DNA from 3 places in the Micromonospora inyonensis genome. Region 3 is predicted to be linked to each of the others. Evidence: riboswitches for the same ligand, from Rfam matches in the RefSeq annotation. Region 3 holds a riboswitch; each other region holds the start of a gene.
The links. A riboswitch is a leader RNA that binds a small molecule or an ion and turns the genes downstream of it on or off. The one in region 3 is predicted to bind cobalamin.
Positions count from the first base shown of each region.

Region 1: it holds a riboswitch for cobalamin, as region 3 does, so the genes downstream of both, metE (5-methyltetrahydropteroyltriglutamate--homocysteine S-methyltransferase) here and GA0074694_RS33130 (ABC transporter substrate-binding protein) in region 3, are expected to answer to the same signal.
Region 2: it holds a riboswitch for cobalamin, as region 3 does, so the genes downstream of both, bluB (5,6-dimethylbenzimidazole synthase) here and GA0074694_RS33130 (ABC transporter substrate-binding protein) in region 3, are expected to answer to the same signal.

Region 1 is NZ_FMHU01000002.1:1,930,218-1,933,480, forward strand. Features, by position in the region: gene GA0074694_RS23025 (IS3 family transposase) at 1-410, shown strand, start outside; partial or broken gene GA0074694_RS23030 (hypothetical protein) at 442-645, shown strand; gene GA0074694_RS23035 (ribonucleotide-diphosphate reductase subunit beta) at 642-1,691, shown strand; cobalamin riboswitch at 1,694-1,897, shown strand; gene metE (5-methyltetrahydropteroyltriglutamate--homocysteine S-methyltransferase) at 2,003-3,263, shown strand, end outside.
Region 2 is NZ_FMHU01000001.1:1,722,394-1,725,656, forward strand. Features, by position in the region: gene GA0074694_RS07900 (crotonase/enoyl-CoA hydratase family protein) at 1-314, opposite strand, end outside; gene GA0074694_RS07905 (EamA family transporter) at 427-1,338, opposite strand; cobalamin riboswitch at 1,421-1,591, shown strand; gene bluB (5,6-dimethylbenzimidazole synthase) at 1,643-2,269, shown strand; gene GA0074694_RS07915 (Rieske (2Fe-2S) protein) at 2,392-3,246, shown strand.
Region 3 is NZ_FMHU01000002.1:1,629,455-1,632,717, forward strand. Features, by position in the region: gene GA0074694_RS21710 (LacI family DNA-binding transcriptional regulator) at 136-1,152, opposite strand; gene GA0074694_RS31895 (hypothetical protein) at 1,337-1,717, shown strand; cobalamin riboswitch at 1,680-1,860, shown strand; gene GA0074694_RS33130 (ABC transporter substrate-binding protein) at 1,890-2,903, shown strand; gene GA0074694_RS21720 (iron chelate uptake ABC transporter family permease subunit) at 2,972-3,263, shown strand, end outside.

The DNA.
Region 1 (3,263 bases), 300 kb from region 3:
GCTACGCCATGGGCGACCGGCACGACGCCGACCTGACCCAGGCCACCCTGAGCATGGCCGCCGCGACCCGCGGCGGCACCGTGGACGGAGTGATCTTCCACAGCGACCGCGGCAGCGAGTACACCGCCGCCGAATACGCCACCGCCTGCCGCCGGCTGGGTGTCCTGCAATCGATGGGCCGGGTCGGCTGCGCCCTGGACAACGCCGCCGCGGAGGCGTTCAACTCCACCATCAAGGTCGAGTACATCCACCGGCAGCGGTTCCGCACCCGCGCCGAAGCCCGACTCAAGATCGCCACCTGGATCGTCGATTTCTACAACACCCGCCGACGCCACAGCGCCTGCGATGGCATGTCACCCATCGACTACGAACGCTTCATCGCCCAAGCCCGCCTGGCTCAGGCAGCTTAAACAGCCCTCCACGCTTCCAGGGGATTGACACTCCTCGATGTACCTGTACGCGTGGAAAGCCGGCCTGAAGACCGCCTACTACCTGCGCTCGCGCCCCGCGACGCGCATCCAGCAGGCCACCGTCTCCGTCGCCCCCGCAGCCGCGAAGACACCCGCCGCCACGCTTGCCGTCGCCGACGACGGGGCGCTGGCCTGCTCCATCGAGAACCCGGAATCCTGCGAGGCCTGCCAGTGACCACCATTCCCGAAACCCGCACCGCACCGGCGCCCGCCGTCGAGCGCCAGATGCTGCTCGACCCCGGCATGGACCTCACGCTACGGCCGATGCGCTACCCGCACTTCTTCGACCGGTTCAAGGACGCCATCAAGAACACCTGGACCGTCGAGGAAGTCGACCTGCACAACGACCTCGCCGACCTGGAGAAGCTCACCCCGGCCGAGCGGCACCTCGTCAGCCGCCTGGTCGCGTTCTTCGCCACCGGCGACACCATCGTCGCCAACAACCTCGTGCTCAACCTCTACCAGCACGTCAACTCGCCCGAGGGCCGCCTCTACCTGTCCCGGCAGCTGTTCGAAGAGGCCGTGCACGTCCAGTTCTACCTGAACCTGCTCGACACCTACGTCGCGGACGAGCGGGAGCGGTTCGCGGCGTTCGCCGCGATCGACAACATCCCCTCGATCGCCCGCAAGGCCGAGTTCTGTTTCCGGTGGATCGACTCGATCTTCGAGCTGCGCGAGCTCAAGACCCGCGAGGACCGGCGGGCGTTCCTGCTCAACCTGATCTGCTTCGCCGCCTGCATCGAAGGGCTGTTCTTCTACGGCGCCTTCGCCTACGTCTACTACCTGCGCTCGCGCGGGCTGCTGCACGGGCTCGCCTCCGGCACCAACTGGGTGTTCCGCGACGAGAGCATGCACATGGCGTTCGCGTTCGACGTCGTCGACACCGTCCGGCGGGAGGAACCCGACCTGTTCGACGCGCAGATGCAGCAGCAGGTCCGCGACATGCTCGCCGAAGCCGTCGAGTGCGAGTTGCAGTTCGCCGCCGACCTGCTCGAACAAGGAGTCTCCGGAATGTCGCTCACGGACATGCGCGAGTACCTGCAACACGTCGCGGACCGGCGCCTCGCCGTGCTCGGCATCGAGCCGATCTACGGCAGCAAGAACCCGTTCGCGTTCATGGAGCTGCAGGACGTGCAGGAGCTGTCCAACTTCTTCGAGCGTCGCGTCGCCGCATACCAGGTCGGGGTCACCGGCTCGGTGAGCTTCGACGACGAGTTCTAGCTAGGATTCCCCGCAGTGCTGGTTCGCGCGGCCGTCAGGCCGCGCGTCGTAAGAGGGAACCCGGTGCGAGACCGGGACTGCCCCGCAGCGGTGAGTGGGAACGAAAACCGTCATCAAGCACTGGGCGCGAGCCTGGGAAGCGACGGCCGGTAGGCGCGAGCACGACGCCCACGAGTCCGAAGACCTGCCCGCACTGCGCACGCGACCGCGTGCGCCGCCGACGGCCTCTCGGGAGGGCCGGGCGGAAGGCCGGCGACGGCCTTTCCCCTGCCCTTCCGTGCCGTCGGGCACATCGAGGGAAGGGAACACCCGTGAGTTTCGGCACCAGCACCGTGCTCGGCTACCCGCGCATCGGCGGCAACCGCGAACTGAAGAAGGCCGTCGAGGCGTACTGGGCCGGGCGCATCGACGCCGCCGCCCTGGAATCGACCGCGGCCGGCCTGCGCACGCAGGTGTGGCAGACGCTGCGCGACGCCCGCCTCGACGCCATCCCGTCGAACACGTTCTCCTACTACGACCACGTCCTCGACACCGCCGTCGCCGTCGGCGCGGTCCCGGCCCGGTTCCGTCGACTCGGCCTGCCCGAGCTGGACACCTACTTCGCGATGGCCCGCGGCGTCGACGCCGAACCTGCGCTCGAGCTGACGAAGTGGTTCGCCACCAACTACCACTACCTCGTGCCCGAGATCGACGCCGACACCGAGTTCGCCCCGAACCCGGCCAAGGCCTTGCGTGAGTACGGCGAAGCCCGTGCGCTCGGCGTCACCACCCGGCCGGTGCTCGTCGGCCCGGCCACGTTCCTGTTGCTGGCCAAGGGCGCCGACCCGTTCGCCCGGCTGGACGACCTGGTCGAAACCTACGCCTCGCTGCTCGCCGACCTGGCGCGGGCCGGCGTCGGGTGGGTCCAACTCGATGAGCCCGCCTACGTCGCCGACCGCACTCCCGCCCAGATCGACGCGCTGCGCCGCGCGTACACCCGCCTCGGCGAACGGGAGCAGCGGCCGCAGATCTTCGTCGCCACCTACTTCGGCGAGCTCGGCGACGCCCTGCCCGCCCTGCTCGCCACACCGGTCGAGGCGATCGGCCTCGACCTGGTCGCCGGCCCCGGCAACCTCAAGCGGCTCGCCGGCGCCGGACCGCTGCGCGGCAAGACGATCGTCGGTGGCCTGGTGGACGGGCACAACGTCTGGCGCACCGACCTGCGCGCCGCCGCGGTCACCGGTGCCACCGTCGCCGGCCTTGCCGACCATGTGGCCGTGTCCACGTCTTGTTCGCTGCTGCACGTCCCGGTCGACCTGACCGCGGAGACCCGCCTCGACCCGCAGTTGCGGGAGCGGCTGGCGTTCGCCCGGCAGAAGGTCGACGAGGTGGTGCTGCTCGGCCGCGCCCTGCGCGACGGCACCGCCGACCTGCCCGCCCCGCTGCCGCCCATCCCGGCGGCGTGGCGGCAGGACGACGTCCGCGCCCGCCTGGCCGCCCTGCGGCCCACCGACCGGCAACGCGGCGACTACGCCGACCGGGCCGCAAAGCAGCAGGAACGACTGCGGCTGCCGGAGCTGCCCACCACCACGA
Region 2 (3,263 bases), on a different contig from region 3:
CCGGCCACGGCGTACCCGGAGACCGCGGCGATCACCGGCTTGGTCAGCGACATCCGGGTCGGACCCATCGGGCCGTCCCCCTCGGGCTCCACCCGGTTGCCGCTCGGCGTACCGATGGCCTTGAGGTCGGCACCGGCGCAGAAGCTGCCGCCGGCTCCCCAGAGCACGCCCACGGTGGCGGCCGGGTCGGCGTCGAAGGCGCGGAACGCGTCGGCGAGCGCCCGGGCGGTCGGGCCGTCGACGGCGTTGCGGGCCGCCGGCCGATCCAGGATCACCGTGGTCACCGGTCCGTCACGCTCAACCCGTACGCCCATCGGACCAGGATGCCGGTTCGTGCCGCGCCGCGCCAGACGGCCGGTGCCGCCGTCGTGCGTCGCGACCCGGACGCGGTCGGGTGCGGGGTGCGGCGTCCGGCGGCGTGCCTGTTCAGGTCCGGTCCCGGCGGACCAGGGTGGCACCGAGCGCGGCACCGACCACGCAGGTCACTCCGAGGAACTGCGGCCAGGTCAGCAGCTCACCGAGCAGGACCAGGCCGACCAGCGCACCGATCGCCGGTTCGAGGCTCAGCAGCACCGCGAAGACCCGGGCCGGCATCCGGCGCAGCGCGGACATCTCCGCCGAGTACGGCAGCACCGACGACAGCAGCGCCACGCCGACGCCGAGTAGCAGGATCCACGGGTCGAGCAGCGTGCTGCCGCTGCCCGCGACACCGAACGGCAGCACGGCGAGCGCGCCGACGGCCATGCCCAGGGCCAGCCCCCGGGTGCCGGGCACCCGCTTGCTGACCGCGCCGCCGAACACCACGTAACCCGCCCAGCCGACCGCGGTGCCGACGCAGAAGAGCAGCCCGAGCCCGTCGACCGCCGCCCCGCCCAGTCCACTGATCAGCAGGACGCCGCCACCGGCCAGGACCGCCCAGAGCACGTCGAGCAGCCGGCGGCTGCCGGCCAGCCCCACCAGCAGCGGCCCGGCGAAGCCGATGGTCACCGCCACGCCCAGCGGCACCCGGTGCAGGGCGGCGTAGAAGCTGAGGTTCATCAGCGCGAGCATCAGGCCGAAGCCCACCACCAGACCGCCGGTACGCCAGCCCAGCCGCAGCCCGGGACGGGCGAGCGCGACCAGGATCAGCGCGGCGAAGCCGAGCCGTAGCGTGGTCGTGCCACCGGGGCTGGTGCTGCCGAACAGGTGCTTGGCCGCCGCCGCGCCGAGCTGGGTGGAGAGCATCCCGAGCAGCATCAGCAGCGACGGCGGAACGGCGTCGGGGCGACCGACCGCGTTGACGAGCCGGGCGACGGTGGTGGTGGGAACCGGCTGTGGACGGAGGGCGTGCGCGTACATGCGCACCACCATGCCGTCCGGTCTCGTGGAGGGCGACCGAAATCCCGTCGTTCCGGCTACGATGCTCGACGGCACGACACAGTGAGGTGCCCCGCGCGAGCGGGGAGAATCGGGAAGCCGGTGCGAATCCGGCACGGGCCCGCCGCGGTGACCGGGGAGCCACCGTCCACGCGCACAGCGCAGCCACTGGCCCGGGAAGGGCTGGGAAGGCGGACGGCACGGCGTCGATCCGGGAGTCCGAAGACCGGCCTCGCGTCACGCGCCCGCCCCTGCCCGGGTGGGCCGAGCGCAGCGGGAGCCTGCCATGGACCTGTACGACGTCATCCACCGCCGTCGGGACGTACGCGCCCAGTTCACCGGGGAGCCGGTGCCCGACGACACCCTGCACCGGGTGCTGGCCGCGGCGCATGCCGCACCGAGCGTCGGCTACTCCCAGCCCTGGGACTTCGTCGTGGTGCGGGACGCCGACATCCGACACCGCTTCCACGAGCATGTCCGGACCGAGCGGGACGTCTTCGCCGCCACTTTGGAGGGGGAGGCGGCCGAACGGTTCGCCCGTATCAAGATCGACGGAGTGCGGGAGTCGACCCTGTCGATCGTGGTCACCCACGACCAGTCGCGGGGCGGGCCGGCGGTGCTCGGCCGGCACGCCATCGCCGACACCGGCCTCTACTCGACCTGCCTGGCCATCCAGAACCTCTGGCTCGCCGCCACGTCCGAAGGGCTCGGCGTCGGATGGGTCTCCTTCTACCGGGAACCCTGGCTGGCCGACCTGCTCGGCATTCCCGCCGGCATCCGCCCGGTCGCGTGGCTCTGCCTCGGGCCGGTCACCCACTTCGAGGCCGTACCCGACCTGGCCCGGCACGGCTGGCGGCAGGCGCGTCCGCTCGCCGCCGCCATCCACCACGACCGGTGGACGCCGGACGCCTGACCGGAGGCGCGACGGACCGCCCGGTCAGGCTGGTCGCCGCCGGTCCGGGCCCCGCCGGTCGGGGCGGGGAGTTCGTCCCCGTCGCCCGGTTTGCGAGCTCCCGGACCGGGAAGTCGGTACGGGTGCGAGCACTACTGACGAAGATCGAGCAGGCGACCGGCCTGGACCGGGTCGGCGACCGCCTCCAGCGGGCGGTGCAGGCCACCCTCCGGCCGCGGCGCGTCCGTGACCTGCTGCACGGCGTGTGGCTGGGGCATCCGCTGCACCCGGCGATGGTGCAGGTGCCGGTCGGCGCGTGGATCAGCGCCGCCGTCCTCGACGCGATGCCCGGCCAGCGGCGCGCGGCGACCACGCTGGTGGCGGTCGGTACGGCCAGCGCCGTGCCGGCCGCCGTCGCCGGGCTCAACGACTGGGCGGCCCTGAACCGGGAGCAGCGGCGGGTGGGGCTGGTGCACGCCGCCTCGAACACCATCGGGCTGGCCTGCTACGCCGGCTCGCTGGCCGCCCGCCTCAACGGTCGACACAACCTCGGGCGGACGCTGGCGTACCTCGGGCTCTCCGCGGCGAGCGCCGGGGCGTACCTCGGCGGGCACCTGGCGTACAAGCAGGGGGCGCAGGTCAACCAGAGCGTCTCCGAGGCCAACCTGATCGGTGACGGCTGGCACCCGCTCGCCGACCTGTCCACCCTGCCCGACCGGGAACTGGTCACCCGCGAGATCGACAGCGTGTCGGTGATCCTCTACCGGCACGGCGACGACGTCACCGTCATGTTGGAGCGCTGCCCGCACCAGAGCGGGCCGCTCGGCCAGGGCGAGGTGACGGAGATCGACGGCCACCCGTGCGTCGTCTGTCCGTGGCACGGCAGCACCTTCCAGCTCAACAGCGGAGGCAAGGTCGTGCACGGACCGGCCGCCAACGACCAGCAGGTGCTCGCCACCCGGGTCGTCGACGGCGTTCTCCAGACCCGCCTGCCCTGAGCCGCCCCGGGGTCCCG
Region 3 (3,263 bases):
ATTTCGTCACGTACCGGTCAGAGTGAGGGTAACGCTGATCAGGCGGACCTCTGGTGCGGACCGGCGAAAAGCCCGGCCGGGGCTGCGCGGGACCGGCGGGCAGGGACGGTGTCCGGGCCGGGGCGTGGTGGCCGGTCAGGCCGGGGCGGGGCCGGTGGTGTCGCGCAGGACCACCCCGGCGTCGAGCACCTCGATCCGGCCGCCGGCGGCCACCGGCTCCAGCGCGAGGGCCATCGCCCGTGCCCCCATCTCGACCAGCGGGAGCCGGACGGTGGTCAGGGCCGGCGTGACGTCGCGGGCGATCGGCATGTCGTCGAAGCCGGTGACCGAGACCTGGCCGGGCACGGCCACCCCCCGGGCCCGCAGCAGCGACAGCGCGCCGATGGCCATGGAGTCGTTGAGTGCCACGACCGCCGTCACGCCGGGCACCGCGTCGAGGAGGACGGCCGCCGCCCCGGCCCCGCTGTCCCGGTCGAACTCGGCGTAGCGGACGTGCTCCTCGGGCAGGGTCAGCTCCCGCTCGGCGAGGGCGCGGCGCAGCCCGGCCAACCGGTCGGTGGTCGTGGTGAGCAGCCGGGGGCCGGCCACCACCCCGATCCGCCGGTGACCGAGCGCGAGCAGCTCCCGGGCCAGCAGGTACGCGCCGTTCTCGTTCGCCGGCATCACCGCGTCGCCGGCGTGCTCGTGGCGTCCGATGACCGCGACCCGGCCGCCGGTCGCCTCGTACGCGGCGAGCTGTTCGTTGAGCCGGGTGGTGAAGCTGTCGTCGTGGTAGCCGGAGCCGGCCAGGATCATCGCCGCGACCTGTTGGCCGCGCAGCAGGTCGACGTACTCCAGTTCCCGTTCCGGGTCCCGGTAGCTGTTGCAGATGATGAGCAGCTTGCCGCGTGCGGTCGCCACCCGCTGCAGCCCTCGGGTGACCTCGGCGAAGTACGGGTCGGAGACGTCGTGCACGATGACGCCGACCACGCTGCGGTGGGGACGGGCCAGGAGCTGGGCGTGGGCGTTCGGGACGTAGCGCAGGTCGGCCACGGCCCGCAGCACCCGGTCGCGCAGCTCCTCGGTGACGGTCTTGCTGCTGCCGTTGATGACCCGCGACGCGGTCGCGGGGGAGACCCCGGCCCGTCGGGCGACGTCGGCCAGCGTCGCCATGGCCACCCCCGAGTGTTCTGCTGATGTGGTCGCGCCCTGAGTCGCGGCCTCAGGCTACCGCAGCGGGTAGGGCGGTCCCCGCCACCGCGGGGCCCGGCACGCCGGGCGAACGGGCGGAGGAAAGCCCTTGCCTGGCGGGATCGCCCCAGGCCGCCGGGGGCACTCCGTCAACCAGGCCACCTCGATGAACCGGCCGCTGGAGGAGGCCGTCGCGGACTACGCCGACGCGGGGGTGCCGGGCATCGTGTGGCGCGAACCGGTCGGGGCGTACGGCGTCGAGCGGGCGGCCCGGCTGGTCCGCGCCACCGGGCTCACCGTCACCTCCACTCCGCCGGGGCGGCTTCCTCACCGCCCACGACTGCCGGACGGAGAACCCGCGGGCCGTCGAGGAGGCCCCATCCTCGACTGCCCGGTGCTGGTGCTGGCCTCGGGCGGCCTGCCCGCCGGCAGCCGGGACCTCGACGGGGCCCGGCAGCGGGTACCGCGCGGGTGGTCTTCGTCACCATGGCACCCGTGCGCGGCAGCGGCTAGGGTGACGCTGCCGTGGTGCACGGGAAACCGGTGAAGTACCGGTGCGGTCCTCGCCACTGTGATCGGGAGTCCGCGGCCCTCGTCGAAACCGAGGTCACTGGGCGTACGCGCCTGGGAAGGCCGGCCACGGACGCACGTCCCGTCAGCCAGGAGACCGGCCACGGCACTGTGACGACCCGTCCACGAGGTGCTGGAAGGCAATCCCGATGCGCGAGCGCGCTCTGTCCACCGTGTCCCGGCGCGTCGCCGCGCCGCTGACCGTCCTCATCGTCCTGCTCGGCGGCTGCGGCACCGGGGACGACTCCACCCCGGCTGCCCCGCAGCCGGTCACCGCGGTCGACCTGACCAACTGCGGCACGCCGGTCCGGGTGGCCGCGCCGCCCCGGCGGGCGGTGACCATGAACCAGCCCGCCACCGAGATCATGCTGGCCCTCGGGCTGGCCGACCGGATGGCCGGTACGGCCTACCTGGACGACGCCATCCTGCCGGAGTACGCCACCCCGTACGCCTCGGTGCCGGTGCTGGCCGAGAAGTACCCCTCGAAGGAGAAGCTGCTCGAGGCCGAGCCCGACTTCGTCTACGGCTCCTTCCACAGTGCCTTCGGCGACGAGGGCGCCGGTGACCGGACCGGGCTGGCGAGGCTCGGTATCGGGACGTACCTCTCCCCGGCCGGCTGTCCCGCGCCGCACCGGCCGGCGAAGCTGACCATCGACCACGTGTTCGGTGAGATCCGGGACGTCGCGGCCATCTTCGGCGTACCCGATCGGGCCGAGAAGCTCATCGCCGACCAGCGGACCCGGATCGCCACGGCCGCCGGCCGGGTCGACGGTGCCGGGGACCTCTCCGTGCTCTGGTGGGACGAAGGGACCGACGCGCCGAGTGTGGGCTCCTGCTGCGGCACTCCCGGCCTCATCATGTCCTCGGTCGGGGTCGGAAACGCGTTCGCCGACCTGACCGGCGACTGGGCCGACAGCGGCTGGGAGACCCTCGCCGAACGCGATCCCGACGTGATCGTGCTGGTCGACGCGGCATGGGACACGGCCGCCGCGAAGAAGGCGTTCCTGACCGGCCACCCCACGCTGCGGCACCTCAGGGCGGTGAGCGGGCAGCGCTTCGTCGTCATCCCCTTCTCCGCCACCTCCGCCGGGGTGCGCGTCGTGCGCGGCGTCGAGGCGCTCGCCGAAGGCGTCGTCCGGATCCCCGACGGGACCGGGCGCTGACCACCGCGACCGCGCCGCCCACCCAGGCCGCCCTCCGCCCGGCCCGGCCCGCCGGCCCGGCGCTGCTCGTGCCCGTGCTGCTGGTCGCCCTGGTGGCGTCGATCGGGGCGGCGGTCACCATCGGGCCCGCCGACATCTCGATACGGACGGTGTGGACCGTGGTGGCCGACCGGCTGGGGCTGCTCGACTCCGACCTGCCGGTGCTGCGCGAGCACATCGTCTGGCGGCTACGGCTGCCCCGGGTGCTCGGCGCGGCTCTGGTCGGGGCGGGGCTGGCGGCGGTCGGCGCGGTGATGCAGACCGTCACCCGTAACCCGCTGGCCGACCCGTACCTGCTCGGCGTCTCCTCCGGGGCGTCGC